Regions from separate parts of the Sphaerisporangium siamense genome, predicted to be linked through region 1. Evidence: riboswitches for the same ligand, from Rfam matches in the RefSeq annotation. Region 1 holds a riboswitch; each other region holds the start of a gene.
What was found. Region 1 has a riboswitch for cobalamin ahead of BJ982_RS04495 (ABC transporter substrate-binding protein). Riboswitches for the same ligand answer to the same signal wherever they lie in the genome.
Positions count from the first base shown of each region.

Region 2: it holds a riboswitch for cobalamin, as region 1 does, so the genes downstream of both, BJ982_RS23410 (ribonucleoside-diphosphate reductase subunit alpha) here and BJ982_RS04495 (ABC transporter substrate-binding protein) in region 1, are expected to answer to the same signal.
Region 3: it holds a riboswitch for cobalamin, as region 1 does, so the genes downstream of both, bluB (5,6-dimethylbenzimidazole synthase) here and BJ982_RS04495 (ABC transporter substrate-binding protein) in region 1, are expected to answer to the same signal.

Region 1 covers NZ_JACHND010000001.1:961,887-971,541, forward strand. Annotated here, with positions in the region: gene BJ982_RS04455 (ABC transporter substrate-binding protein) at 1-727, shown strand, start outside; gene BJ982_RS04460 (FecCD family ABC transporter permease) at 724-1,839, shown strand; gene BJ982_RS04465 (ABC transporter ATP-binding protein) at 1,836-2,633, shown strand; gene def (peptide deformylase) at 2,711-3,265, opposite strand; gene BJ982_RS04475 (superoxide dismutase) at 3,709-4,311, shown strand; gene BJ982_RS04480 (GNAT family N-acetyltransferase) at 4,318-4,860, shown strand; gene BJ982_RS04485 (enoyl-CoA hydratase/isomerase family protein) at 4,945-5,961, opposite strand; cobalamin riboswitch at 6,511-6,705, shown strand; gene BJ982_RS04495 (ABC transporter substrate-binding protein) at 6,873-8,075, shown strand; gene BJ982_RS04500 (iron chelate uptake ABC transporter family permease subunit) at 8,072-9,148, shown strand; gene BJ982_RS04505 (ATP-binding cassette domain-containing protein) at 9,151-9,655, shown strand, end outside.
Region 2 covers NZ_JACHND010000001.1:5,070,324-5,079,978, forward strand. Annotated here, with positions in the region: gene BJ982_RS23390 (response regulator transcription factor) at 1-223, shown strand, start outside; gene BJ982_RS23395 (polyprenyl synthetase family protein) at 351-1,364, opposite strand; gene BJ982_RS23400 (hypothetical protein) at 1,361-2,470, opposite strand; gene BJ982_RS23405 (tripartite tricarboxylate transporter substrate-binding protein) at 2,756-3,718, shown strand; cobalamin riboswitch at 3,792-3,985, shown strand; gene BJ982_RS23410 (ribonucleoside-diphosphate reductase subunit alpha) at 4,101-6,362, shown strand; gene BJ982_RS23415 (ribonucleotide-diphosphate reductase subunit beta) at 6,362-7,357, shown strand; gene BJ982_RS23420 (mechanosensitive ion channel family protein) at 7,662-8,876, shown strand; gene BJ982_RS23425 (pentapeptide repeat-containing protein) at 8,904-9,655, opposite strand, start outside.
Region 3 covers NZ_JACHND010000001.1:56,643-66,297, forward strand. Annotated here, with positions in the region: gene BJ982_RS00290 (HelD family protein) at 45-2,360, shown strand; gene BJ982_RS00295 (monooxygenase) at 2,577-3,830, shown strand; cobalamin riboswitch at 4,075-4,273, shown strand; gene bluB (5,6-dimethylbenzimidazole synthase) at 4,305-4,925, shown strand; gene BJ982_RS00305 (winged helix DNA-binding domain-containing protein) at 4,930-6,042, opposite strand; gene BJ982_RS00310 (glycosyl hydrolase family 18 protein) at 6,188-7,741, opposite strand; gene BJ982_RS00315 (trypco2 family protein) at 8,143-8,463, shown strand; gene BJ982_RS00320 (tetratricopeptide repeat-containing S1 family peptidase) at 8,471-9,655, shown strand, end outside.

The DNA.
Region 1 (9,655 bases):
CGATCGGATCCTCCCGGAATACCGGGCGGCCTACGACGGGATCAAGGTGCTGTCCAAGGAGTACCCCTCGTACGAGGCTCTGCTGGCGGCCGAGCCGGACTTCGTCTACGGCGGCTTCGCCACCACTTTCGACGAGAAGGAGGGGCGCGGCCGGACCGCGCTCGCCGGCGCCGGGATCGATACGTACCTGAACATCGAGGAATGCGCGTCGACGCCGGTGACCTTGGACATGACGGATCAGGAGATCCGTAACGTCGCCAAGATCTTCGGGGTGCCGGACCGCGCCGAGCGGGAGGTGCGTCGGCTGCACACCACGCTGGACGCCGTCGGGAAGAAGGTCGCCGGAGCGCCGCCGGTCAAGCTGTTCGTCTACGACAGCGGGGACAAGACCGCCTTCACGGCGGGCGGCGCCGGCGTCGGGAACGAGATGATCAAACGGGCGGGTGGAGCCAACCTGTTCGCCGACCTGCCCAAGACGTTCGGCGACGTCTCATTCGAGCAGGTGGCCGAGCGCGCGCCCGAGGTCATCGTGATCTACGACTACGGCGACCAGCCGGTGGAGGACAAGAAGCGGTTCCTGCTGTCCAACCCCGCGCTCAAGGACGTACCGGCGATCAAGAACAAGCGCTTCGCGGTGCTCCCACTGTCCTCCACGGTGCTCGGCGTCCGCGTGCCCGCCGGGGTGGAGTCGCTGGCTCGCCAGATCCACCCCGACCGCTTCCGGTGACGGAGACGACCCGCACGACCGAGACGACCGGCACGGCGGAGGCGACCGGCGCCGCCACGCCGTCCCGGCCGCCGGGCGACGCGAGGCGTGGCCGCAGCCGTCTCCCGTTCACGCTCGTGCTCGTCCTGCTCGGCGGGCTGGCCCTGGTGGCGGCCACGGTCGGCATCTCCGCCGGCTCGATCAGCGTTCCGGCCGGACAGGTCTGGGGGATCCTGCTGCACCGGGTCCACGCCTCCCTTGCCACGCCGACCTGGACACCGGTGCGCGAGACGATCGTCATGGACGTACGGCTCCCCCGGGTGCTGCTGTGCGCCGTGATCGGAGCCGGCCTGTCGGTGTGCGGCATGGCGCTGCAGGCGCTGGTGCGCAACCCGCTGGCGGATCCGATGCTGCTGGGGGTGTCCTCGGGCGCGAGCGTCGGCGCGGTGGCCGTCGTGGTGTTCAACGTGTCGCTGTTCGGGATCTTCTCCCTGCCCGTGGCGGCGTTCTTCGGCGCCCTGGCCGCGCTGGTCGCGGTGTACTTCCTGGCCAGGTCCGGCGGCCGGATGACGACGGTACGGCTGGTGCTGGCGGGCGTGGCGACGGCCGAGGTGCTCTCGGCGGTCGCCAGTTTCCTCGTCGTGACGTCCAACGACCCGCACAAGACGCAGTCGGCGCTGCGCTGGATGCTCGGCGGGCTGGCCGGCACCACATGGGCAGTGGTATGGATCCCGGCCGCGGTGGTCGTGGCCGGGACGGTGGTGCTGCTCGGCCTCACGCGCCCGCTCAACCTGCTGCTGGCGGGCGAGGAGGCCGCCGCGTCCCTCGGGCTGGACGTGCACCGGTTCCGGGCCGCGCTGTTCGTGCTGGTCGCGATGATGATCGGCGCGATCGTCGCGGTGAGCGGCTCCATCGGGTTCGTCGGCCTCATCATGCCGCACGTGGCACGGCTGCTCCTCGGTGCCGACCACCGGCGTGCGCTGCCCGTGGTCGCGCTGCTCGGCGCGGCGTTCCTGATCGTCGCCGACCTGGCCGCGCGCACGCTCATCCGTCCCGAGGAGATCCCGGTCGGCATCCTGACCGCCCTGGTCGGCGGCCCGTTCTTCCTCTGGCTCATGCGGAGGGCCCGATGACGCCCGGCGCCCTGAGGGCGCACCAGGTGTCCGTCGTCGTCAGCGGCAAGGCTCTGGTGCGTGCGGTGTCCCTTGATGTGGCGGCGGGCGAGGTCGTGGGGCTCGTCGGGCCGAACGGCGCCGGCAAGTCCACCTTGTTGCGCACGTTCTACCGGGCGCTGCGCCCCACGTCCGGACACGTACTGCTGGACGGGGACGACGTGTGGCGGATGCCGGGCAAACGCCTCGCGCGCCGGCTCGCCGCCGTGCTCCAGGAGACCGCGGGCGACTTCGCGCTGACGGTGTACGACATGGTGGCCATGGGCCGCACCCCGCACAAGCGCGCGTTCGACGGCGACGACGCCGGCGACCGTGCCATCATCATGGGCGCGCTGGAGCGCCTCGGCCTGGCCGGTCTGGCGTACGCGCCGTTCGACCGGCTCTCGGGCGGGGAGAAGCAGCGGGTCCTCATCGCCCGGGCGCTCGCCCAGCGGTGCGGGACGATGGTCCTGGACGAGCCGACCAACCACCTGGACCTGCGCCACCAGCTCGACGCGCTCGACCTCGTACGCGAGCTGGGCGTGACCGCGGTCGTCGCGCTGCACGACCTCAATCTGGCCGCCGCGTTCTGCGACCGCCTCTGCGTCCTGAACGACGGCGCTGTGGTCGCCCTCGGCACACCCCGGGACGTGGTGACGCCGGCTCTGCTCGCGGAGGTCTACCGCGTCCAGGCCGACGTCACCACGAATCCGGAGACCCGCACCCCGCAGGTGACGCTCCGCGCGAGGTGGACGGAGAGAGGAGTGGTCGCCTGACGGTGCGAGCGGCTGTCAGCCTTGGACGGCGCATCGGGTTGGTGAGGCCGTCACAAAAGGGAGATCAACTCCGGGGATCAGCTCTCCGGGGTCCTTACAGGGGTTCCCGCCACTTGTTCGTAGGCGTCGAGCACCTGTCGGCGCCGGTCGGCCGGGAGCCGGTCGATATAGAGCCGCCCCTCCAGGTGGTCGGTCTCGTGTTGCAGGCAGCGGGCCAGCACGCCGGTGCCGAGGACGGTGATCGGGGCGCCGTGGACGTCATAACCGTGCGCCACGGCCCGGTCGGGCCTGGCGAGCGATGCCCGCTGCCCTGGCACCGACAGGCACCCCTCATCGTGCACGTCCAGGCGGCGGTTTCCGGCGTCGGGCATGACGAGAGTCGGATTGACCACTACGCCCTTCTGGAACTCGTTGTCACCGTCCGGGCAGTGGTAGACGAAGACCTGAAGGTCGACACCGATCTGATTCGCCGCGAGCCCGACGCCCTCGGCCGCGTACACGCTGGCGAACATGTCCTCGACCAGGCGGGCGAGCGAGTCGTCGAAGGCGGTCACCGGCCGGCACGGGCGGTGCAGCACGGGGTCGCCGACAAGGCGGATCGGCAGCACGGTGCCGTGATTGTGAGCGTCCACGCGAAAGTCCTCACATAGCAGCTAGTTGCACAGAATTTGCAATAGCAATTCGCTCGCATTCTCGCAGAGCGGCCGGAGCCGTGCCGCGTGCCTCTCACGGGAAGGAACCAGCGATCGAGATGTCGCTGCCGTGACTGCCGTACACGCACGTGAGCCGAGCCCTACGGTCCTGAAGTCGACGCGCTGGCCGCAGATGCAAGACGGCCGCGCCGACGCGGGCCGCGCCCTCGGCGATGGTCAGGCCGATCCTGGAGCACCGGCCGGCGTCGCCCACAGATGACAGAGCACGCGATCGGACGCCTCATCCCTGACCAGGACACCGACCGGCGCGTACAGACGCTCAGGAGACACCAAGGCCCTCTTTGGCGATACACCCACCTGCCCTACTAATGTAGTTGCGAGTTATGTGCAATAGCAGGACGATCGAAGCTGAGGAGAGACCGATGGGCGAGTACTCGCTTCCCGATATGCCCTACGACTACGCGGCGCTGGAGCCGGCGATCACCGGGGAGATCCTGGAGCTGCACCACGCCAAGCACCACGCGGCCTACGTCAAGGGCGCCAACGACACCCTGGAACGCCTGGCCGAGGCCCGCGACAAGGGCGAGTTCGGCGGGCTGGTGGGGCTGGAGAAGACCTTCGCGTTCAACCTCTCCGGGCACGTCCTGCACTCGATCTTCTGGCAGAATCTCTCTCCCGACGGCGGCGACCGCCCCGACGGCGCGCTCGCCGAGGCCATCACGGAGCACTTCGGCACCTTCGAGGCGTTCCAGAAGCAGCTCACCACCGCCACCGCGACCGTTCAGGGCTCCGGCTGGGGCGTGCTGGCCTGGGAACCCCTCGGCCGCCGTCTGATCATCGAACAGGTCTACGACCACCACGGCAACGTCGGCGCCGGCACCACCCCGCTGCTGGTCTTCGACGCCTGGGAGCACGCCTACTACCTGCAGTACCGCAACGTGCGCCCCGACTACGTCCAGAAACTCTGGTCGCTGATCAACTGGACCGACGTCACCGCCCGCTTCGACGCCGCCCGCAACGCCTGAGCGCCCGTGGACACCGCGCCCGTCCGGACCCGCACCTCGCCCGTGCCCCGGACGGGCGCCGCCAACGGCCTCGTCCGCCTGGTCGAGCCCGCCGCCTTATACCGGCACCTGACGAGCGTGGCCGACGTCGCCGGGGAGGTGTTCGGCAGGCCACCCTGGTCCGAGGCGTCCACCACCGCCCGCGCCCTGGCCGCCCGCATGCTCGCCGACAGCCACCGCCCCGGCTTCGTGCTCGCGATGGCCCTGCACGGCGAGAACCTGTACGGCTTCGCCTACGGCATCCGCTGCTCACGCCTGGCCACGCTCGCCCACCGCCTCCCCACCGGCGACTTCACGCTCAAAGAACTCGCCGTCCTTCCCCAGGCACGCGGCACCGGCCTCGGCGCCGCGCTGCACGACACCGTCCTCGCCGCCGCGGGCCCCGGCCCGCGCTGGCTCGCCACCCACGTCGCCGCCACCGAAGCGCTCGGCCTCTACCGCGCCAGAGGCTGGCACAGCGTCACCCTCGTGTCCCCCACCTGCCTGATCATGAGGCGCCAGTACGCCTGACGGGTCGGGACGATATGGCCGTTCTTGACCAGGTTGGTGGCCATGGGGGGGCGCCCATGTCGCCCAGGCCGATGAAGGCGATCTTCAGAACAGTCCCGGCTCTCCGTCGCCCAGCGGGGCGAAGAACGCCTCGACCTCCTCGGGTGAGGCGGCGACCGCCCAGCGCGGTGTCCGGTCCTTGTCGATGACCTGGGCGCGGATGCCCTCGCGCAGGTCCGGGTGACGCAGGGCCCGGCACGACACGCGGTACTCCTGGTCGAGCACCTCCTCCAGCGAACCGAGGAGCCCCGCCCGGCGAACCGCCGCGAGGGTGACCTTGAGCGCCGTCGGCGACCGGCCGGCGATCTGCTCGGCCGCCTCCTTGGCCACGCTGTCGCCGATCTCCAGCAGGTGTTCCACGATCTGCGCCACGTTCTCGGCCGCGTAGCAGACGTCGATCCAGGCGCGCTGCGCCTCCAGCGTCCCCTCCGGAGCGGTCCGCGCGTAGGTCTCCAGTGCCTCGGCCACCCCGCGCTCCACTATGGCCTGCCGGAAGACGGACAGGTCGGCGGAGAGGACGAAGTGATCGGCCAGGCCGCATGCGATCGCGTCGCCGGCCCCGATGGAGGCCCCGGTCAGCGCCAGGTGCAGGCCGATCTCGCCCGGAGCGCGCGAGAGCAGATATGTCCCGCCCACGTCGGGAGCCAGGCCGATCGCGGTCTCGGGCATGGCCAGCCTGGTGCGCTCGGTGACCACGCGGACGCCGCCGTGCGCCGACACCCCGACGCCGCCGCCCATGACGAGGCCGTCCATCAGCGCCACGTACGGCTTGCCGTACCGGGCGATGTGGGCGTTGAGACGGTACTCGTCGCGCCAGAACGCTGCCGTGGCGGCGCCGCCCCGCGGGATGTCGTGGTAGATGGCGCGGATGTCTCCCCCGGCGCACAGGCCGCGCTCACCGGCGCCGCTGATGAGCACGGCCTCGACCGCGTCGTCGTCCTCCCACGCGTGCAGCGCGGCGTCGAGGTCACGGACCATCTCGTGGGTGAGGGCATTGAGCGCCTTCGGCCGGTTGAGCAGAACCTGCCTGAGCCCGCCAGAGCGGGTGGTCTCGATGTCCATCAGGCGGCCCCGGTCAGTCCGCGGGCGACGATGACGTGCATGATCTCATTTGTCCCTTCGAGGATCTGGTGAACCCGCAGACCGCGCAGATCTTCCCGATGCCGTACTCGGTGAGGTAGCCGCATCCGCCGTGGAGCTGCAAGGCACGGTTGGCCACGGCGAACCCGGTGTCGGTGACGAAGCGCCAAGGAGATCCGAGGATGGGCACGCGACATGGGCGTGCGTGAGCGTGCACGGGGTCAGGGTTTTGTGGCCGCCGTCACAGTCGGATCACCAGGGTCGCGGGCGCGTGCTTCCTGCTGAAAATATAGTTGGACGTCCTACTAAGTCCACACCCGGGGCAGATTTCCCCCGGCGGCCAGACCCGCGACGACGGGGCCGCCGACGAGAGGTGAAGGTCCGCGGAGTGATCGCCATAGGGTGACCGGCACGGTCACGGCGGCTCCTCCGCGTTACGGAAGATTCGCGCCACCCCTGGCTAACGCGGTGTGAACTTCACATTCCTGACATCTCGCCATACAACGATGGTTCACGGTATTTCCCGTAAAGATACTCTTTATAGGTTGGCGTATCCATGCGACCATGACGGGAAAGGCGGCAGCGGATCGAGGAAACCGGTGAGAATCCGGTACGGTCCCGCCACTGTGATCGGCGAGCGCGTCCATCACACCATGCCCGGATGCGGAGCGGGCAGGCAAGGCGCGAACCGAGAGTCAGAATACTCACGCCGTCGCCTCCTCAAAAAATTTGGGGCGGATCTCCCCAGAAGAGGATGGTGGTTGTCGTGCCCAAATCCAGCTACGCCGCCTTTTCAAGCCCGGCATTCGGGTCTCTCCTGGTGATCCGATTTTCCGCCCGCTCCGATCGCCGTCGCGGAATGGTCATCGGGGCCAGTCGCCAGGAGAACGTCAATGGGCCTTCCCCGCCCGATCGGCGGCACGCTGATCACCGTCCTCGTCCTCGCCACCGCCTGCGCGATTTCCGAATCCACCGCGGCCCCGTCGCGCACGGCGCCCTCTGACGGCCGCTGCGTCACCTCCTACGATCCGGGAAAGGACTATTTTCCGGTCAAGCAGACGCTGAGGCACGCGACCAATTTCACGCTGACCTACGCCAAGAACTACCAGATCGTCACCGTCGAGCAGCCTTCTCCGCAGGCGAAGCCCGAGACCTACGTGCTGGTGCGCTGCGGCACCCCGGCACCCGGGCCGGCCGTTGCGCCGGCGGGCGCGATCGTGGTCGAGACACCGATCCGGACGCTGTTCTCCGCCTCCACCACGCACCTGCCGTTCCTCACCGAACTGGGCGTGCTGGACCGGCTCACGGGCGTCGCCTCTGCCGGGTACATCTCCTCCGCCCAGGTGCTGGCCCGTGTCGGAGCGGGGGCCGTCACCGAGTACGCCGCCGGGCGGGAGATCGATACCGAGAAGGTCGTCGCCGCCCGGCCGGACGTGCTGATGACCGGCGGCATCGAGGACAAGGTGTACGGCAGCCTGCGGCAGGCCGGGATCAAGGTCGTCGCCAACGCCGAGTGGCTGGAGTCCACCGCGCTGGGGCGTGCGGAATGGATCAAACTGGTGGCCGCGCTCACCGGGACGGAGGCCAGGGCCGGCGAGGTGTTCGGCAGGGTCGAAGCCGACTATGCCGCACTGGCCGCGAAGGCGAAGGGCGCGGCCCCGGTCAACGTGCTGCTGGGCCAGATGTACCAGGGCCAGTGGTCGATGCCCGGCGGTGGCAGCTACGTCTCGGCGCTGGTCAAGGACGCGGGGGGAACCCACGCTTGGGCGGGCACCCCGGGCGCCGGTAGCACGACACTGGACCTGGAGGCGGTGCTGTCCAAGGCCCGGGGCGCGAAGGTATGGCTGGCCACCGCCGACGAGTGGAGGACCTTGGCGGACGTACGCAAGGCCGACAGCCGATACGCCCGGTTCGCCGCCTTCACCGCCGGGGAGGTGTGGTCGGCCAACAAGGTGATCGGTCCCGGCGGCGGCAACGACTTCTACGAGCGCGGGGTCGCCCGCCCCGACCTGATCCTGGGTGATCTGGTCGCGATCCTGCACCCGGAGATCGCCCCCGGCCATGCCTTCACCTTCTACCGGAAGCTGGCGAAATGACCGCGGTGACGGCGGCGGCCGTTCCCACGGGGTATCGCCGCCACAGGGTCGTGCTGTCGGCCATGGCGGTGGCGGTGCCGATCGCGTTCACGCTGGCCGTCGCGCTCGGCTCGACCTGGATCCCGCTGGATGACGCGCTGCGCGCCCTGATCCACGACGCCACGGCCCTCCCCGGCGTCCAGGAGATCATCTGGACGGTGCGGCTGCCGCGTGCGATCACCGCCGCGCTCGCCGGAGCGGCGCTGGCCGCCGCTGGAGCGCAGATGCAGACGTTGTTCCGCAATCCGCTGGCCGAGCCGTACATCCTCGGGGTCAGTTCAGGGGCGAGCCTCGGGGTGGCCTTGGTCATCGCCGGCTGGGGCGGGGTCGCGGGCACCTTCACCGCCGGCGTCGCGGGGCTGGGCCGCGCCGGGGTCGTGGTGGCCGCCTCCGGTGGCGCCGCGGCCGTGCTGGGCCTGGTGCTGGCATTGTCGCGGCGCGTGTGGTCGGTGGTGACGCTGCTGGTGATCGGCGTGATGGTCGGCTCGGCCGCGACCTCGGTCATCACGCTGCTGCTGGTCTACACCGACCCGCAACGTGCCCAGCAGTTCATCAGCTGGGGGCTCGGCAGCTTCGCGGGCCCCACCTGGGCCGACCTGGCGGTGTTCGGCCCGGTGTGCGCCGCCGCGCTGGGCGGCGCACTGGCCGGGGTCAAGCCGCTCAACGCCTTGCTGCTGGGTGAGACCTACGCGCGCACCATGGGCGTGCGGGTCCGGCTGGTGCGCACCCTGACCCTGCTGACCTCGTCGGTGCTGGCCGGGGCCGTGACCGCCTACTGCGGGCCCATCGCCTTTCTCGGCCTGGCGGTCCCCCACGTGGCCAGGCTCGCGCTGGGCACCGCCGACCACCGGGTGCTGATGCCGGGCGTGGTACTACTCGGCGCGGTGACCGCGCTCATGTGCTGCGTGGCCACCCAGGCGCCGGGCAGCGGCGTCGTGCTGCCGCTGAACGCCGTGGCCACGATCCTCGGCGCACCCGTGGTGATCGCCGTGCTGGTGCGCAGCCGCGTGGCCCGCACCGGACTGGCGGTGTGAGGATGAGCGTTCACGACCGGGCGGAAGGGCTGCGCCTGCGAGCTCTCTGCGTCGGATACCCGGCCCGGCGCGGGCGCCCCGAGCGGCGCGTGCTCGCCGGTCTGGACGCCACCGCCGCCCCCGGCGAGCTGACCGTGCTCATCGGCCCGAACGGCACCGGGAAGTCCACGCTCCTGCGCACCATGGCCGCGATCCAGCCGCCGTTGACGGGCCGGGTCCTCGTGGACGGCATCCCCGTCGACTCGATCCCTCCCGCCGAACTCGCGCGCCTGATGGCCGTCGTACTCACGGAGCGTGACCTGCCCCCGCTGCTGAACGCCCGAGAGCTGGCCGGGCTGGGCCGTCACCCCCACACCGGGTTCATCGGACGGCTGTCGGCACGCGACCACGAGATCGTCGCGTGGGCACTGGCCTCGGTCCGCGCGTCGCATCTGGCAGGCCGGGCGCTGACCGAGCTGTCGGACGGTGAGCGCCAGCGTGTGCTGGTGGCGCGAGCTCTGGCGCAGC
Region 2 (9,655 bases), 4.1 Mb from region 1:
GGCCGACCGGCTCCGCCGCGCCCGGCTCACCGAGCGCGAGGAGGAGGTCCTGCGGCTCATGGCCGCGGGGCTGTCCAACGCCGAGATCGCCGCGCGCCTGGTCGTGGGCGCCGAGACCGTCAAGACGCACGTCGGCAACGTCCTCGGCAAGCTCGCCGCCCGCGACCGCACGCAGGCCGTGATCGTGGCCTACGAGTCCGGGTTCGTCAGCCCCGAAGGGTGACGGCCGGTCCTTTCCTGCCACGGGCCGCTCCCGTGGAGGCACGCGGCCGGCATGATGGCCGGTTCCCTCCTGAGATGGGCCGCTCCCCGGTGGGCGCACGCCGCCGGCGGCGCTTCCAGCGGCCATGTCAATCCTTCCCGGAGGCACGGGCGGCGAGGTGGGCGCACATGGCGATGAGCTCGGTGCGCGCGGGGGAGCCGGGCAGGGCGTCCAGGGCGTGGCGGGCGCGGCCGGCGTGCCGCGCGACCTCGGCGCGGGCCTGGGCGAGACCGGGGGAGCGCCGCAGCAGGCGCGTGGCGGCGGCCAGGCGCCCCGGGTCGGTGACGGGCCCGCGAAGCAGCCCGCGCAGCCGTGCCGGTGTCCGGCCCCGCCCCCGCAGGGCCCGGAGCACCGGCAGCGTCGCCACCCCCTGGCGCAGGTCCGCGCCCGCGGGCTTGCCCGCGTGCGCGTCCGGCCCGGCGATGTCGAGCACGTCGTCGCACAGCTGGTAGGCGACGCCGTACGCCTCCCCGAACGCCCCCAGCGCCTCCCGGGTCTCGGGCCCCGCCCCGGCCGCATGCGCCCCGAGGCGGGCGGCCAGCGCGAACAGCGCCGCCGTCTTGTCGGCGATGACGCGCATGTAGTACCGCTCGGGATCGGCGTCACGGCCGGGGCCGACGGTCTCGCGGAGCTGCCCGGTCACGAGCCGGGTCATCATCCGCGCCTGCTCCTCGACCGCCGCGGGCCCGAGCGGCGCGACCAGCTCGGCGGCCCTGGCCACCAGGTAGTCCCCGGCGAGGATGGCCACCCGGTTGCCCCACCTGGCGTTGACGCTCGGGACTCCCCGCCGCGTCGCCGCCTCGTCCATGACGTCGTCGTGGTACAGCGAGGCCACGTGGACCAGCTCCACGGCGGCCGCCGCGCGCACCACCTCCGGCCGGCCGGGGTCGCCGAACCGCGCGGCCAGCAGGGCGATCGTGGGACGCAGCCGCTTGCCGCCCGCGGCCAGCAGGTGCGTGGCGACCGTGGTCAGGAACGGGTCGCCGGGGGCGCGCAGCGTGGCGGACAGCAGGTCCTCCACCTCCGCCAGGGCGTGGCGGGTCCACTCCGCGAGGGGACGCTCGCCGGGCGCGGTGGCCCGCGGGCCGGGCACGCCCGTCATCCCTGCCTCCCGCACATCGGGCAGGCGCCGCGCCGCCGCAGGTAGTAGCAGGAGGCGGCGAACGCCAGGGCCGGGCCCCACAGCAGCCAGAGCGCGTGCGTGGCGAGCAGCACCGGGCTGTACCCGGTCAGCCGGCCGAGCTCGGGCGAGGTGACGATGCCGATGCCGGCCGCGACGACGATGGGCGCCACGTACGCCGCCGGGATCACCGCGAGCTTGATCGGGACGCGGCGGCCCGCCAGGCCGGGCGTCCAGCGGGGGAACACCTCTCCCCAGCGCTGGACGAGCCCCAGCGTCAGCGCCGCCCCCGCGACGGCGGCCGTCGCCAGCCCCGCGCCCGCCCAGACGCCGCCGCTGTCCCACAGCGAGCGCAGCAGCGCGTCGTCGATGCCGAGTGGGACGCCCGCGAGCCAGGCGTACCGGCTCACCGCGTACAGCAGGGGTATCACGACGGCCGTGGCCGTCGCCCGGCGGCTCAGCGCGAGGAGACGGCTCCGGTCCCGCGCCGGGCCGTCGCGGTGCCGTCCGCAGCGGGCGCAGGAGCCCCGGGCGCGCCGCTGCCAGGACAGCACCGTGAACGTCACGAGGTAGCCGCCGATCAGGCACAGGGCCTGGTTCAGCAGCGACCAGTCCAGGACGGCGGCGTAGTCCACGCCCCTCGGCCGGCCGAAGGGGGCGCCCAGGATCAGCATCGGCGCGTACCCGGTGAGCGCGAGGACGTCCACGGTCGGCACGCCCACGAGCAGGACCGCCGCCACCGTCCCGCCGAAGGCGAGCAGGACGGCCCGCGCCGGGCGGGGCGGCGTCTCCGCGTGGCGGCCCGCCATGGCCAGGGCGGCGACGGCGGTGACGAGCAGGACGGTCGCGAAGAGCGGCGCCCCGGCCGGGGCGGGCAGGGACCGCAGCAGCGGCGGGGAGTCCTCCGCGTGCCCCGGCCCGAAGGGGTAGCCCCTCCCGGAGATCGTCCAGAACAACGCCACCACGCCGTACGCGGCGGCCCACAGCGCCGCCGCGTACCCCGTCCATCCGGCCCACCCGGCCCTTCGGGGGGCGGGGGTGGCGGCCGGTATGGCGGCCGGTGTGGTGTGCGATCGGTTGTCGGACACGATGGCTCCCATTGCGATGAGCGAAAGACCAACGTGTTCACATTCGCCGCGCATCCCTGGCCGGCGACTCCCCCCGGATCGGGAACCGCCTCCCCCGTACGGGGGACCGCCTCTCCCGCGCGGCGAACGCCCCTTCGAAGCCCTGGTGACCGGGCTTCCCGAGCGCCGTGGGACACCGCCGCCGTACGGGCCCCGGGACGCGACCGGGCCCGATCCGTTCTCGTGCCGTGTGCCGGACCGCAGAAATGGGCATTTAGCCCGATATCGGGGGAAAGGGCGTGAACCATGCGTCGTCGCCAGGTCCTCGCGCTCGGCGCGGGGTTCGTCGCGATGGCCGCCGGGTGCGGCGGCGCCCCGGGTACGCGCGGCCTCGCGACCACGCGGGTCTCGATGGTGGTGCCGGGCCCGGCCGGCGGCGACGCCGACAGGGTCGCCCGGTCGCTCAAAGGGGTGGCCGAGCGCGAGTCGCTGGCCAGGGCCGTCCACGTCGAGACCAGGCCCCTCGCGTCCTGCCTGGCCGAGTTCACCCGGGCGCGCCGCGCCGACCAGGTCCTGATGGCCGAGCCCGAGCTGGTCGGCACGGTGCGCGCCGCCCGGCCGTCGGGCGCCTTCGCCGGCACGACCCCCGTGGCCCGGCTCTGCGGCGAGTGGGAGCTGATCGCCGTCCCCGCGTCCTCGCGCCTGGCCACGTTCGGCGCGTTCGCCGACGCCCTGCGCCGCGACCCCGGCCGGCTCGCCGTCGCGGGCAGGAACGAGGGCGGGGTGGACCACCTGCTGCTCGGCATGCTGGCCCAGAGCCTCGGCGTGGACGCGCGCCTGGTCCGGTACGCGGCCCATCCAAGCTGCGACGACGCCGTCGCCGCGCTCAACGGGGGCACGGCGGCCGCCGTCATCGCGGGGCAGGCCGCCGTGCGGGCACGGGTGCGCTCGGGAGAGCTGCGCGTGCTGGCGGTGTCCTCGCCCGAGCGCATCCCCGGCCTGGAGGCCCCGACACTGATGGAGTCCGACGTGCACCTGTACTGCGCGAACTGGCGCGGCCTGCTCGGGCCCGGCCGCCTCGCCGACGACGACCGCGCCGCACTGGCCCTGCTGTGCCGGGGCGTGGCCGAGTCGCCGCGCTGGCAGGCGCTGTGCGGGCGCAACGGCTGGACCCCCTTGTACCTGGACGGCGACGACTTCCGGCAGTGGCTCGGCGTGGAGTCGGCCCGGCTCGGCCGCGCGCTGGGGGAGCTGGGCGTGCGGGCCTGACCGCCCGGTGACGCTCCGTACCCCTGTGCAACACAACTTATAGGGGTTGTTGCGCGCTGCGCCACTAGATGTAGGATCCATGCTCGTCGCTGGTTCGCTTCGGCGAGGTGAGAGGGAAGCCGGTGTGACTCCGGCGCTGCCCCGCAGCGGTGAGCGGGAACGACCGCCGTCACAAGGCACTGGGCCGCACGGCCCGGGAAGCGACGGCCAGTAGGGGTGTGCCGTGCGCCCGCGAGCCCGAAGACCTGCCCGCGACGTCGTCCAGGCCCCGAGGGAGGGCCGCGAGACGAGGTCGTCCCGGCATGCCCCTGTGAGGGCCACCGGGCCATGTCTTCGTGCGCTCCTTCCTCGCGGCGACCCGTTCGCACGAAGGAGACAGCAGGTGACCGTGACCGATGCGGTGACTGACGCGGCGCGTGACGCCGAGCCGGGCCCGCGCCCGGCCTACCGGCGGGACGCGGCCGGCGAGCGACGGCGGCTCGCCATCCAGGAGGCCGCCGCCCGGGTCATCGCCGACCCGGAGAACTCCCGCCTCGCCGCCCGGCTGCTCGCCGAGGAGATCGCCGAGGAGGCCGCGGCGCACGGCGTGCGGACGTTCTCGGAGTCGGTCGCGGCCACGCACGCCGCGGGCCTGGTCCACGACCGCCTCGCCGCGTTCGTCCGGGACGACGCCGCCGCGCTGGACGCCCTCGTCGACCCGGAGGGGGACGGCCGCTTCGAGTACTTCGGGCTGCGCACCGTCTACGACCGCTACCTGCTGCGCCACCCCGTCACCCGGGGCGTCCTCGAAACCCCGCAGCACTTCTTCCTGCGCGTCGCCTGCGGCCTCGCGCGGACCGTCGCCGAGGCCGGCGAGCTGTACCGGCTGATCTCCACGCTGTCGTACCTGCCGAGCTCGCCCACGCTCTTCAACTCCGGCACCCGCAGGCCCCAGCTCTCCTCCTGCTTCCTGCTGGACTCCCCGCGCGACGAGCTGGACGGCATCTACGAGCGGTACGCCCAGGTGGCGCGCCTGTCGAAGTACGCGGGCGGCATCGGCATCGCCTGGACCAGGGTCCGCGCGCGCGGTTCGCTGATCCGGGGCACCAACGGGCTGTCCAACGGCATCGTCCCCTGGCTGCGCACGCTGGACGCCAGCGTCGCCGCCGTCAACCAGGGCGGGCGGCGCAAGGGCGCGGCCTGCGTCTACCTCGAACCGTGGCACGCCGACGTCGAGGAGTTCCTCGAACTGCGCGACAACACCGGCGAGGACGCCCGGCGCACCCACAACCTGAACCTGGCCAACTGGGTGCCCGACGAGTTCATGCGCAGGGTCGAGGCCGACGCCGAGTGGGCGCTGTTCGACCCCAAGGAGGTCCCCGAGCTCACCGACCTGTGGGGGGAGGCGTTCGAGGCCGCCTACCGCGAGGCCGAGGCCGCCGGACGGTACGTCCGCAAGGTGCCGGCCCGCGCCCTGTACGGCCGCATGATGCGCACGCTCGCCCAGACCGGCAACGGCTGGATGACCTTCAAGGACGCCGCCAACCGCGCCTCCAACCAGACGGCGCTGCCGGAGAACGTCATCCACCTGTCCAACCTCTGCACCGAGATCCTGGAGGTGACCAGCGACGCCGAGACCGCGGTGTGCAACCTCGGCTCGGTCAACCTGGCCGCCCACCTGACCGGCGGCGGCATCGACTGGGCCCGGCTGCGCGCCACGGTGGCGACCGCCGTCCGGTTCCTGGACAGGACCATCGACCTGGGCTACTACCCGACGCCCGAGGCCGAGGCCGCCAACCGGCGCTGGCGCCCGATCGGGCTCGGCGTGATGGGCCTGGCCGACGTGTTCTTCGCGCTGCGCCTGCCCTTCGACGCGCCCGAGGCGCTGGCCCTGTCCACGCGCGTCGCCGAGGAGATCGCGCTCGCCGCCTACCGCACGTCCTGCGACCTGGCCGAGGCCCACGGCGCCCACCCCTCCTACGGAGACACGCGGGCGGCGCGCGGGACGCTGCACCCGGACCACTACCCGGACGCCCGGCCCGTCCACCCGGGCGAGTGGGCGGCGCTGCGGGAGCGCGTCGCCGCCACCGGCCTGCGCAACTCGCTGATGATCGCGATCGCCCCGACGGCGACGATCGCCTCGATCGCCGGATGCTACGAGTGTGTCGAGCCGCAGGTGTCCAACGTCTTCAAGCGCGAGACCCTGTCGGGGGAGTTCCTTCAGGTCAACCGCTACCTGGTGCGTGACCTGCGGGAGCGCGGGCTGTGGACGCCGGAGGTCAGGGACGCGATCAAGCGGGCGGACGGCTCGGTCCAGGACATCGCGTCCATCCCCGAGGACCTGCGGGCGCTGTACCGCACCGCGTGGGAGCTGCCGCAGAAGGCGCTGATCGACATGGCCGCCGCGCGCCAGCCCTACGTGGACCAGTCGCAGTCGCTGAACCTGTTCATGGCGGCCCCGACCATCGGCAAGCTGTCCTCGATGTACGCCTACGCCTGGCGCGCGGGGCTGAAGACCACCTACTACCTGCGCTCCCGCCCGGCCACCCGCATCGCGCAGACCACCGTCGCCGCCGTCCCCGCCGCGGCCTCCCCGGCGTTCTCGGAGCCCGAGGCCGTCGCCTGTTCCCTGGAGAACCCCGAGATCTGCGAGGCGTGCCAGTGATGCTGCTCGACCCCGGCATGAACCTGACCCTGCGCCCGATGCGCTACCCGGACTTCTACGAGCGCTACCGGGCCGCGATCCGCAACACCTGGACGGTCGAGGAGGTGGACCTGCAGTCCGACCTCGCCGACCTGGCCCGGCTCGGCCCGCAGGAACGCCACCTGATCAACCGCCTGGTGGCCTTCTTCGCCACCGGCGACTCGATCGTGGCCAACAACCTCGTGCTCAACCTGTACCAGCACGTCAACGCGCCCGAGGCGCGGTTGTACCTGTCGCGGCAGCTCTTCGAGGAGGCCGTGCACGTGCAGTTCTACCTCACGCTGCTGGACACCTACCTGCCCGACCACGACGAGCGGGCCAAGGCGTTCGCGGCGATCGAGCACATCCCGTCCATCAGGGACAAGGCCGAGTTCTGCTTCCGCTGGATCGACTCCATCGGCGGGCTCGCCCGGCTGGAGTCCCGCGACGACCGGCGGGCGTTCCTGCTCAACCTGATCTGCTTCGCCGCGTGCATCGAGGGGCTGTTCTTCTACGGCGCCTTCGCCTACGTGTACTGGCTGCGCTCGCGCGGCCTGCTCGGCGGGCTGGCCACCGGGACGAACTGGGTGTTCCGCGACGAGTCCATGCACATGGAGTTCGCGTTCGCGGTCGTGGACACCGTGCGGGCCGAGGAGCCGGAGCTGTTCGACGACGAGATGGGCGCCCAGGTGACCCGCATGATCGAGGAGGCGGTCGCCGCGGAGCTCGCCTTCGCCCGCGATCTGTGCGGCGACGGCGTCGCCGGGATGACGGCCGATCGCATGCGCGAGTACCTGGAGTACGTCGCGGACCGGCGCCTGGCCCGGCTGGGCCTGCCGCCGCGGTACGGGTCGGCCAACCCGTTCGCCTTCATGGAGCTCCAGGACGTGCAGGAGCTGGCGAACTTCTTCGAGCGGCGCGTGTCGGCCTACCAGGTGGCCGTGGAGGGCACGGTCCGCCTCGACGAGGCGTTCTGAAGGCGGCAAGCCGTGGCATGTGAGCCATGTCTCTCTATTTCATGATTCATAAATCGATGTTCGGTTAGAACTGCGCGAGAGCCAGCGCGTGGCCCAGGGCCCGCGCCGGTGGCACGTCCGCGCGCGGTGCCACGGGAAGCCGCTGGAAGACCCCGGAAAAGGAGGCAATCGGTTCGCGTCCGGACTCGTGTGAAATGCCTGGTTCTGTGATGATTCGTGGTGACCGGCCGCGGCCCGTACGGGTGGCGGCGGAGGCCACGATCCCCCGCCCTGACGGGAGCCGACGACGAAGGGGGCGCCGCCGGTGCCATCGCTAGGGAGCTGGACGCTGCTCGTGCTCACGGTCGTCGCGGCGGTCGTCGCGGTCGAGCTGCTGCGGAGGCTGCTGAAGTCGCGCCGGGTCAACGGCAGGTTCTCCCTGGCCGGGCCGCTGGTCGAGCGCTGCACCTGGCCCGGGTTCGCCACCGCGGGCGTGGTCGCGTTCAACACGGTGTACGTCCCCGGCATGACCGGGCACACCGGTGCCGACGGCCGGCCGGTCCCGGGGACGAGCGGCAACGCGATCGAGCAGGTCGTCACCCTCCTGCTCATCGCCTGCGTCGCCTGGCTGGTCATCCAGGCCGCCTACGCCGTCACCGACGTGGTGCTGGAGCGGCTCGGCACGGTCGAGGGCGAGGGCAACCGCAGGGCGCGGCGCATCCGCACGCAGATCGCGCTGGTCCGCCGCGTCGCCGCCGCCGTGATCATCATCGTGGCCATGGGCGCGATGCTGTTCAGCTTCCCCGCCGTCCGTGCGCTCGGCGCCGGGCTGCTGGCCTCGGCCGGCATCGCCGGCGTCGTGGCGGGCATCGCCGCGCAGTCCACGCTCAGCAACCTCATCGCCGGGCTGCAGCTCGCCTTCAGCGACGCCATCCGCCTGGACGACGCGGTCGTCGTGGACGGCGAGTGGGGCCGCATCGAGGAGCTGACGCTCACCTACGTCGTCGTGCGCCTGTGGGACGAGCGGCGGCTGATCCTGCCGGTCTCCTACTTCACCACCAACCCGTTCGAGAACTGGACCCGCTACGAGAGCCGGGTCATCGGCCACGTCCTGCTGTACGTCGACTGGTCGGTCCCGGTGGACGAGCTCAGGGCCGAGCTGTACCGGCGGCTGCGCGACCACCCGCTGTGGGACCAGAAGGACTGGTCGGTCCAGGTCACCGGCGTCCAGCCCAACGGCCTGGTGGAGTTGCGCGCGCTGATGAGCGCCTCCGACGCCCCGAGCGTGTGGGACCTGAAGTGCGACATGCGCGAGCACCTGGTCTCCTACGTCCGCGAGAAGTACCCCGAGGCCCTGCCGCGCCTGCGGGTCGAGGAGACCGCCTTGCCCGGCGGCTCCGAGCGCACGGGGCCCCGGCCGGGCGCGGGCCTGCTCGGCGGGCCCCGCGCGCCCTACCCCGACGATGTCGCCGGCTCCCAGGCCGACGACGGCCCGCCGCCGAAGGTGGACGCCGACGCCGACGCGGGCCCGGCCCGCTGACCGGAGCCCAGGGCGGTCAAGATCGCGTCAGCCGGCCTGCGGCCGCAGCACCCGCGTGGCGCCCGCGATCAGCGCCGTCGCCAGGATCCACCCCGAGGCGATCAGGATGTTCGCCGGCCACTGCGTCCACCCCACCGGCTCCCACGCGGCGCGCTGCTCGAAGACGCTCACCGGCACCAGCAGGTCCAGCGTGTAGGGGAAGGCGTGGAACACGCGCCGCTCGTCCAGGCCCACCTGGGAGGGCGGGTACAGCGTGAACACCACCGTGCCCGCGACGAGCAGCAGCGCGAACCACACCCCGGCGAGCCACGCGCGGTGCCCGTACCCGACGGCCACGTCCAGCACGTACCCGCCCGTCCTGCCCGTGACGCCGAGCGTGGCCCGCCGCGCCCGCTGCTTGGCCAGCAGGACGGCACGGGCCTCCTGGTCGTGGCCGATCCTGCGATACCAGGCGGCGAGCTGCTCGTACGGATGCGGGCGGTACCCCTCGGGGTCACGCGCCAGCCAGGACAGGCGGTCGGCGAGGGTCATGCCGCCGCGCAGCGACTCGACGGTGAAGCCGTTGAGCCGCACGGCGGCGGGGTAGGCGTCGGCGGCGTCGAGCAGGACGCCGATCCGCGAGTAGCCGAGGTTGACCTCCCCGCTCATCGACGCCGGCCGCAGGATCAGCTCGTCCACCTGCATGTGGCTGAGGTGCAGGCAGCGCTCGCTCCCGGGCGCCGACAGCACCGCCTTGTCGAACGACAGCACCCCGGCCACCCGGGCGCCGCGCAGCCGGA
Region 3 (9,655 bases), 910 kb from region 1:
CGCAACCAGCCGCACACCCTGCCCGTAAGGAGTATACCACACCGATGCAGCCCCGTGCATCCGAATCCGCCCGCGCCGAGGCGCTGCGCGCGGAGCAGTCCTATGTCACCATGCTCTACGACCGCCTGGACGTGACCCGCGAACGCGCCGAGGCGTCGCTGCGCGACGAGCACGGGCGCGGGGCGGAGGGGGGCACGCACCAGGCGAGGCTGGAGCGTGACGTGTCCGCCGCCGAGCACGCGCGCCAGGTCTCCCGGCTCTCCTCGATCGAGCGCGGGCTGTGCTTCGGCAGGATCGACGACACCGGCGGCGAGACGTACTACATCGGCAGGGCGTTCCTGCGCGACGCCCGCGACGAACTCGTGCTCGTCGACTGGCGCGCCCCGGCCGCGCGGCCGTTCTACACCGCGACGCCGAGCGACCCGGGCCCGCTGGTGCGCCGCCGGCACCTGCACACCCGGGGACGCACGGTCGTCCACATCGACGACGAGGTGTTCGACCTCGCCCGCATGAGCGAGCCCGACCGCCGCGCGCTGGTCGGCGAGGCCGCGCTCCTGGCGGCGCTGCGGCGCGGGCGCACCGGGCGCATGGGCGACGTGGTCGCCACCATCCAGGCCGAGCAGGACCAGGTCATCCGCTCGGGCCTGCCCGGGGTGCTGGTCGTCCAGGGGGCGCCCGGCACGGGCAAGACCGTCGCGGCCCTGCACCGCGCCGCCTACCTGCTGTACACGCACCGCGAGACGCTGGAGCGCCGCGGCGTCCTGGTGGTCGGGCCGAACGCCCTGTTCCTGCGCTACATCGGCCAGGTGCTGCCCTCGCTCGGCGAGACCGACGTCGTCCTCACGACCGTCGGCGAGCTGTTCCCCGGCGTGCGGGCCACCGCGCGGGACACGCCCGAGGCGGCGGTGGTGAAGGGCGGCGCGCGGATGGCCGAGGTGGTCAGGGCCGCCGTGCGCGACCGGCAGCGGGTGCCCGAGGGCGACCTCACCGTGCTGATCGACGTGCGCACCTCGGTGCGCGACGGGGTCGAGGTGGTCGTGGAGCAGATGGCGCTGCGGGTGGACCACGCCACCTGCGTGCGCGCCCGCGACCGCGCCCGCGCGGTCCGCAACCCGCACAACATCGCGAGGAAGCTGTTCGTCGACTCGGCGCTGACCGCGCTGGCGCTGGACGAGGCGCGGCAGCTCGACCTGCCGATGGACGAGGAGGACCTGCGGTACGCGCGGGCCGCGCTGTGGAGCCGTCCCGCGGTGCGCGAGGCGCTGGACGCGCTGTGGCCGCCGCTCACGCCGCGGCGGCTGGTGGCGGAGCTGCTGTCCGACCCCGGGCTGCTGCGCGCGGCCTCCTCGGGCCCGGACGGCGAAGTCCTGCTCTCGCCGCAGGAGCGGCGGGCGCTGCTGCGCCCGGCGGGCTCGCCGTGGACGACCGGTGACGTCCCGCTGCTCGACGAGGCCGCCGAACTGCTCGGCGAGGACGACGCCCCGCGCAGGGCCGCCGCCCGCGAGGACCGGCGCCGCCGCGACGAGGAGCGCGCGTACGCGCGCGGCGTCCTGGAGATCAACGAGCTGACCGAGGTGATGGACGCCCGCGCCCTCGCCGAGCGCAACCCGTCCGACGCCGCCGCCCTGACCACCGCCGAGCGGGCCGCGGGCGACCGCGCGTGGGTGTACGGGCACGTGATCGTGGACGAGGCGCAGGAGCTGTCGGCGATGGCCTGGCGCACGGTCATGCGCCGGGTCCCCACGCGCTCGCTGACCGTGGTCGGCGACGTCGCCCAGACCGGGTCGGCGGCGGGCGCGCGCTCGTGGGCCGAGGTGCTCGACCCGTACGTGAAGGGCCGCTGGCGCGAGGCGCGCCTGCTGGTCAACTACCGGACCCCCGCGGAGATCATGGCGGTCGCCGCCGACGTGCTGCAGGCCGTCGATCCTGACCAGGCGCCGCCGATCTCGGTGCGGGACGGCGAGGCGCCGCCCCGCGTGGTGCGCGCCGCCCGGACGGAGCTGGCCATGGTGCTGCCGGAGCTCGTGCGGTCGGAGCTGGCGCTGGTGACCGGCGGTGGCGCCGGCCGCCTGGGCGTGCTGACGCCGGACGCCCGGCACGGGGAGGTCGCGGCCCTGCTGCCGGAGGCGGCGTCCGCGCTGACCGCCGAGGCGCTGGACGCGCCGTCGGTGGTGCTGACCGTGACCCAGGCGAAGGGGCTGGAGTTCGACGCGGTGATCGTGGTCGCGCCCGACGAGATTCTGGCGCAGGGGCCCAAGGGCGGGCAGGACCTGTACGTGGCGATCACCCGGGCCACCCGGCGGCTCACGGTGGTCCATGAGAACGGGCTGCCGCCCGTGCTCGCGCGCCTGCGTGATTGATGGGGGTTTCAGGGGACTTGTTGATGAACATCACGTTCGTCTACGACCGTGGCTGCAGATGTCCCGGGACGGGTCAGCCCACGGGATGAGTCGCTTCGGCCTCAGGACGGATGCCGGGCGCTTTCCGCAGCGGGGAGGCTGGAAAAGGATCGGCCGGCGCGCCGGATCCGCAATGCGCACGCCATCTGAAACTCCACGGGGACAGCAGGAGGCTCAATGAACAACGCGGCCCGGCCGGCGCGATGGTTCGGCGGAGTGGCAATCGCCCTCGCCGGCGCCCTTCTCGTCGCGTCATGCGGGGGAGGTGGCAACGCGACCACCACCGGGGCACAGAGCAGCGCGACGGCCCAAGCCTCACAACAGGCCCAGACACCGTCGACCGGCGCCCACGGCGGGCACGGCGGCACCTTCTCCGCACCGCCCGCGGCTCCCTTACGCGAGTCCGAGCGCTTCGTCGAGGTCAAGCTGGCCGAGCCCTACAAGCCCGCGGCGCCGAACGGCGGGACCGACGAGTACCGCTGCTTCATCGTCGACCCCGGCCTCACCGAGCAGGCGTTCCTGACCGGCAGCCAGTTCTTCCCGCAGAACACCTCGCTCGTCCACCACGCGATCATCTTCCGCGTCGACCCCGACAAGGTGCAGCAGGCCCAGGACCTCGACGCGAAGACGCCGGGCGAGGGCTGGACCTGCTTCGGCAACTCGGGCGTCGACGGCGGCGGTTGGGTGGGCCACTGGGCGCCCGGCGCGAACGAGACGCTGCTCAAGCAGAAGGTCGGCTATCCGCTCCAGCCCGGCAGCAAGCTCGTCATGCAGATCCACTACAACCTGCTCGCCTCGGGCGGCAAGGCCGACCAGAGCGACCAGTCGAGCATGCGGCTACGGCTCACCGATGGCAAGGCCGAGCTCAAGCCGCTGGCCACCGGGTTGCTTCAGGCCCCGATCGAGCTGCCCTGCACGAGCCAGGAGTCCGGTCCCCTCTGCGACCGTGACACCGCCGTCAAGGACGTCGTGAGCCGCTTCGGCACGGACTCGGGCGAGAACGTCGCCCAGCTCGCGCAGTACTGCGGCCAGGGCAAACCGCTCACCCCCGGGCCTACCCAGCACTGCGACAGCAAGTTCGAAGGCAAGGCGACGATCTACGCCACCGCGGGGCACATGCACCTGCTCGGACGCGCGATCAAGGTCGAGATGAACCCGGGCACGCCCAAGGCGAAGACGCTGCTGGACATCCCGTCCTACGACTTCGACGACCAGCAGATCCGCCCGTTGCCCGAGCCCGTCACCGTCAAGCCCGGCGACAACCTCCGCGTGACCTGCACCCACGACGCCGGCCTGCGCAAGACCCTGCCCGCGCTCCAGGGCCTGCCCGCGCGGTACGTGGTGTGGGGCGAGGGCACGAGCGACGAGATGTGCCTCGGCCTGCTCGTCATGTCCCCCGAGGGCCGGCAGCGGGCGGGCGCGGGCGGCTGAGCCACGCCCGGCCCACCACCGGGGTGCCGCCGTCCGCTTCCAGGACGCCGGCACCCCGGCGCGTGCGTTCGCGCGGCCGCCGGTCGCGCGGCACCGGCGCGTTCGCCGGAACCCTCACCACCGTCCCCGCCATCGGCGGCCGGCGTGACCGCTCCCGTTCAGGTGAGCGCCATGCCGTCGTCCGGACAGGCGATTGCGACGCCCCCGGCGATACGGCGGCGGCAGGTGATCGTTTATGGTTTTCCACGGAGAGTCGTAGTGAGGTGCCTCGCCTCGGCGGGGAGAATCGGGAAGCCGGTGTGATTCCGGCACGGGCCCGCCGCGGTGACCGGGGAGCCACCACCCACGCGCGAGTGCGCGGCCACTGGCCCGGAAGGGCTGGGAAGGCGGGTGGCGGGCGTCGATCCGGGAGTCCGAAGACCGGCCTCGCGCCCACCGCCCCGGGTATGGGGCACGCGCAGCGGGAGCCTGCCCATGGACAACCGGTTCTACGACGTCATCCACCGCCGCCGGGACGTGCGCGGCCAGTTCACCGGCGCGCCGATCCCCGATCGGGTGCTGCACCGCGTCCTGTCCGCGGCGCACGCCGCGCCGAGCGTCGGTCTGTCCCAGCCGTGGGACTTCATCGTCGTGCGGGACGACGCGGTCCGCGCGGCCTTCCACGAGCACGTGACGGCCGAGCGTGAGACCTTCGCCGCGACGCTCGACGCCGCGGCGGCGGAGCGGTTCGCCCGGATCAAGATCGAGGGCGTGCTGGAGTCGACGCTGTCGATCGTCGTCACCTACGACCCCGGGCGCGGCGCGCCCGCCGTGCTGGGCCGGCACGCCATCGCCGACACGGGCCTGTACTCGGTGTGCCTGGCCATCCAGAACCTGTGGCTGGCCGCGACCGCCGAGGGCCTCGGCGTCGGCTGGGTGTCGTTCTACCGCGAGCCGTTCGTCGCCGGGCTGCTCGGCGTGCCCGCGGGCATCCGCCCGGTGGCCTGGCTCTGCGTCGGCCCCGTGACCCACCTGGAGGCCGCGCCGGACCTGGAACGGCACGGCTGGCGGCACCGGCGCCCGCTGCGGAAGGCCGTCCACCACGACCGGTGGTGACCGATCACGAGATCGCGATCGAGATCGGCCTTCCGCCGCTCAGCAGGGCGCCGAGGTGGGTCGCCTCGGTTTCGAGCGCGGCGGTGTCCGGCTTCGGGGCGCCCGGGAACAGGGACACGGAGAGCGCCCCCTCGTCGTTCTCCCACACCCCGGTCACCGTGCCGGCGTGGACGAGGACGGGCGAGATCCATCCCGCGGTCCTGCTGACGTCCTTGCGGTGCGCGGCCGGGACCACGCGGGTGTCGTCGGTGCCGACGCCGAGGACGTACTGGTCGAAGGCGGGCAGGAGGCGGAGCATGTCGGTGGGCGCGGCCGAGGCGAGGGAGCCGGCGTCCTCGGTGCGTACCCACAGCCGCTCGCCCTCGACGTCGACCTCGGTGAGTATGTCGCCGAGGTCGGCGAACCACCGGCGCACGGTCGTCTTCTTGAGCGCGCCGCGCACCAGCCAGCGGTTGAAGGCGTCCGGCCCGGCCGGGCCGTACGCCGACAGGTAGGCGGGGATGGCGACCCGGGCGGCGGCGTCGGGCTCGGGCAGCCCCGGCCAGCCGGGAAGGTAGGTCGCGGGGTTGGTGAAGGTGACCCGGCCGTCGTCGCCGTCGCCGTTGCACAGGTCGCCGAGCCAGGCCAGCGGCTTCAGAACCGTGCCCCAGCCGGACCGCACGGCCTCGGAGATCGTGGCGTCCCTGGTCCGCCTCTCGACGGCCGCGACCAGTTCCTCGCGGGTGAGCACGGCGCCGTCCAGCTCGGCGCGGACGGCGTCGGCGAGCCGCGCCATGCGCGGCGCGTCCAGGAAGGACCGCTGCCAGGCGCCCTTCTCCCAGGTGCGGGCCGAGGCCAGCAGCGACAGGAAGGCGGGCGCGTCACGGGTGGACAGGGCGTGCAGGGTGCCGCGCATGGCCCAGGTGCGCATCAGCGCCTTGGCGGCGATCCCGCGCTGGACGGCGTCCTTCGCCGGCGCGGGCGAGCGCACCGCCACCGCGAGTTCGGCGTAGGACCTCACCTGGCTCTGGACCCCGCACAACCGGCGGACGACCTGCTCGGTGGAGACGGACGCCGGGCGGTCCAGGAACTGCCGCCGCATGCGCCAGGCGAGAACGGCGTCCCAGGTCAGCTTCATCGTCGGTCCCCCAGGTTTCGCGTGCCGGCGCCGCCCGCAGCCGAGAATACCGGCATGAAACCCTCCGACCAGGGCGCTCACCGTCCCCTCTCACGCGAAAAGGCCGCTCCCGGTCACCCGGGAGCGGCCCTTCACGTCCTGCCGGCTAGCGGCCCTGCAGCCCCTTCACGGTGTCGCCGAAGGTCCAGTTCCGCGAGCCGTCCCAGTTGATGGACCAGTCCATCAGGCCCTTGAGCTGGCCGTTGAACGCGTTCCAGCTCTGGCTCACCAGCGACGGCGACATGTAGCCGCCGCCCGCGCCCGCCTGGGCGGGCAGACCAGGAACCTGCTTGTCGTAGGGCACCTTGATGGTCGTGCCCTGGATGACCAGACCGTTGTTGAGGCAGGTGGTCTGGGCGGTGAAGCCCTGCACCGTGCCGGCCTGGTAGGAGTCGCCCGAGCAGCCGTACATGCTGCCGTTGTAGTACTGCATGTTCAGCCACCACAGGCGGCCGTTGTCGGCGTACTTCTTGATGATCGGCAGGTACGCGCCCCAGATGGAGCCGTAGGTGACGCTGCCGCCGGTGACGTACGCCGTCTCGGGCGCCATGGTCAGGCCGAAGTTGGACGGCATCTGGGCGAGCACGCCGTCGATGATGCGGATCAGGTTGGACTGCGAGGCCGACAGCGTGTTGATGTTGCCGCTGCCGGACAGGCCGGTCTCGATGTCGATGTCGATGCCGTCGAAGTTGTACTTCTTCAGGATCGGCACGACCGTCGCGACGAAGCGGTCCGCGACGGTGCTGGAGCTGAGGTCGATGCCGGCCGTCGCCCCGCCGATGGACATCAGGATCGTGGCGCCCGCGGCCTTGGCGGAGCACATCTCGGCCGGGGTGGAGACCTTCACGGTCGCGTCCATCCCGTCCTCCCACAGCACGGTGCCGTCGCTGCGGATCACCGGGAAGGCGGCGTTGATGACGTTGTACCCGTGCTGCTTGATCCGCGGGTCGTTGATCGGGACCCAGCCGAACGGCGGGTGGACGCCGTTGATGGCGCCGTCCCAGTTCTCCCAGTAGCCCTGCAGCACCTTGCCGGCCGGGCGGCTCTTCACCGCGCAGGTGGCGTCACCGGTCGGCGTGGGGGTCGGGGTGGGGGTGACCGTCGGGGTCGGCGTGGGCGTCGGCGAGACCGTGGGGGTGATCGTCGGCGTCGGGGTCGGCGTGGAGGTGGGCTGGGTGCCCGGCCCGTCGAAGCTGACGTCGTCGGCGTAGTAGGTGCCCTGGCCGTACCAGCCGTTCACGTACACCGTGGCGGAGGTCTGGTTCGCGCCGGTGGTGAACGAGATCGTGATCTGCGTGTACGCCGAGGGCGACGACGCCCAGCGGGACGTGCCGTTCTGCACGCCGACGTACACGAAGTTGCCGCGCACCCACGCGCTCAGCGTGTAGGCGGTGCTGGCACGCAGGCCGGTCACGGTCTGGGTGCACTGGGCGATGTCCTGCCCGCCCGCCTCGCCGGACAGCGCGCCCGAGCCGGAGTGGACGGGCGTGCTGACCACGGAGCCTTTACCGCTGGCGCAGGTCCACGACGAGAGGCCGGACTCGAAGCCCGGGTTGGACAGCAGGTTGGCCGCGAAGGCGGAGGACTGCGTGACGAAGACGCCCACTGTGGCGAGCAGCAACGAGACTGCCAGCAATAGTAGGCGAAGGGGTTTCTTCATGGGGGGTACAACCCTTCTGTCGCCCGGTCTGGGGGGTGTTTCCGGGCACGACGACGCGGCGGAGGGTTGCGAGGTGCGGGGAAACTCGCAGCTGGCACCAAATTATCGGAAGAAATCCGATCAGTGTCCATCAAATGTTTCATTCCGGCAACGCCACCCCTTGTCCGCTATGCCCCCTACTTAGCGGCCCGTCCCCCCTGTCCCCCTCCTGACCTGCGCCGACTCCGTCCCCTCGCGGGACCGGGGCCGGAGGATGCTGGTGCCCGAACGACCAAGGCGGTGAACGCGCGCGGCGAGTGGCGCGTCTGATTGGGCGCGTGGGCGGTTCTCTGCGATCGCAGTAATTACGTGAAAGCACTCATTGATGACGTTAGTGGGGCAATGTGGGCGAGGGTGCGTGGGTGGGGCTGGCCGAAGCGGTGCGCGGGGTCCGGGAGGAGCTGGCCGCGGCGATGGAGTCGGCCGACGGGGAGCGGCTGCGGTTCGAGGTCGGCCCGGTGGAGCTGGAGTTCATGGTCGAGGTGCGCCATGAGGGCCAGGCCGAAGGCAAGGTGAAGGTGTGGGTGGTGGAGGCCGGCGCCTCGGGCACCGCCGCGCGCGGGTCCTCGCACACCTTGAAGGTCGTGCTCAACCCCGTCGACACGAGCACCGGCGCCGCTCCGCTGGTGAACGACGAACTGGCGGCGCCGCCGCCGCGTCCGGGCCGCGCCGGGCAGAGGTAGGCCGGCGATGCGGCCGGAACGGGTGGTGGACGTCACCGGCAGCGGGCCGGGTGGCGGGACGGTGTTCGGATCCGGGTGCCTGGTCGGCGATGGGCTGGTGCTGACCGCCCGGCACGTGGTCGTGGACGCGGCCTCCGGGCGTGCGGCGCGGGGGTTGGCCGTCCGCTCCCTGGAGGACGATCGGGCCCGGCCGTGCGAGGTGGCGTGGGCGGGGACCGATCGGCTGGACGCGGCGCTGCTGCGGGTGGTGGATCCGCAGGGGTCGCGGGCCGGGCCGGTGCGGTGGGGGCAGGTGGCCTCGGCCACCGGGAAGGTCGCCTGCGAGGCCATCGGGTTCCCGCGGGCGATGGCGCAGACCCACGGGCCGGACGCCGGGACGCGTGACACCGAGCGGTTCACCGGGAGGGTCAACGCCGGGACCGGGCTGCTGGGCGGGCGGTTGCACGTGAGCGCCGACGACCAGGTGCCCGAGCGGGGTGGCTGGCAGGGGATGTCGGGGGCGGCGCTGTGGGCCGGTGAGCTGCTGATCGGGGTGATCGTGGCGGACCCGCCGGCCTGGCGGGCGCGGCGGCTGGTGGCCGAGCCGGTCTCGCTGCTGTGGGCCGAGCCGGGGTTCCGCGAGGCGCTGGGGCCCGGGGCGGTGCTGGAGTCGGTGGAGTTCGCCGGGCCGCCCCGGGTGGCGGCGTCCTCGCCCGCGTACCTGCTGCGGGCGGACGCGCAGACGGTGCGGTTCCGCTCCCGGGTCAGGGAGCTGGTGTCGCTGACGCGGTGGTGCGATGGAGGCGGGCTGCGGGTGCGGCTGCTGACCGGCCCCGGCGGTCAGGGCAAGACCCGCCTGGCCGAAGAGCTGTGCCAGCGCCTGGAGCAGACCCCGGACCCGGGGCCGCGTGTGGAGGAGCGGTGGTTCACCACCTGGTGGAACGACCGGCCCGCCGGAGGCGGGCACGGGCGGTCGCGGGCGCTGGAACGGCCGGACGGTCCCGTCCTGGTGGTGCTGGACTACGCCGAGACGCGGCCCGACGTCGTCGCGGAGGTGGTGGGCCTCGCCCATCGGGCCGCCGCGGCCGGGGCGACGGTGCGGGTGCTGCTGCTGGCCCGCAGCGCGGGCGACTGGTGGCAGCGGCTGATGGAGTCGGACGGCCTGCTGGAACAGGTGCTGGACGGCGCGCTCGTGGAAGAGCTCGCCCCCTTG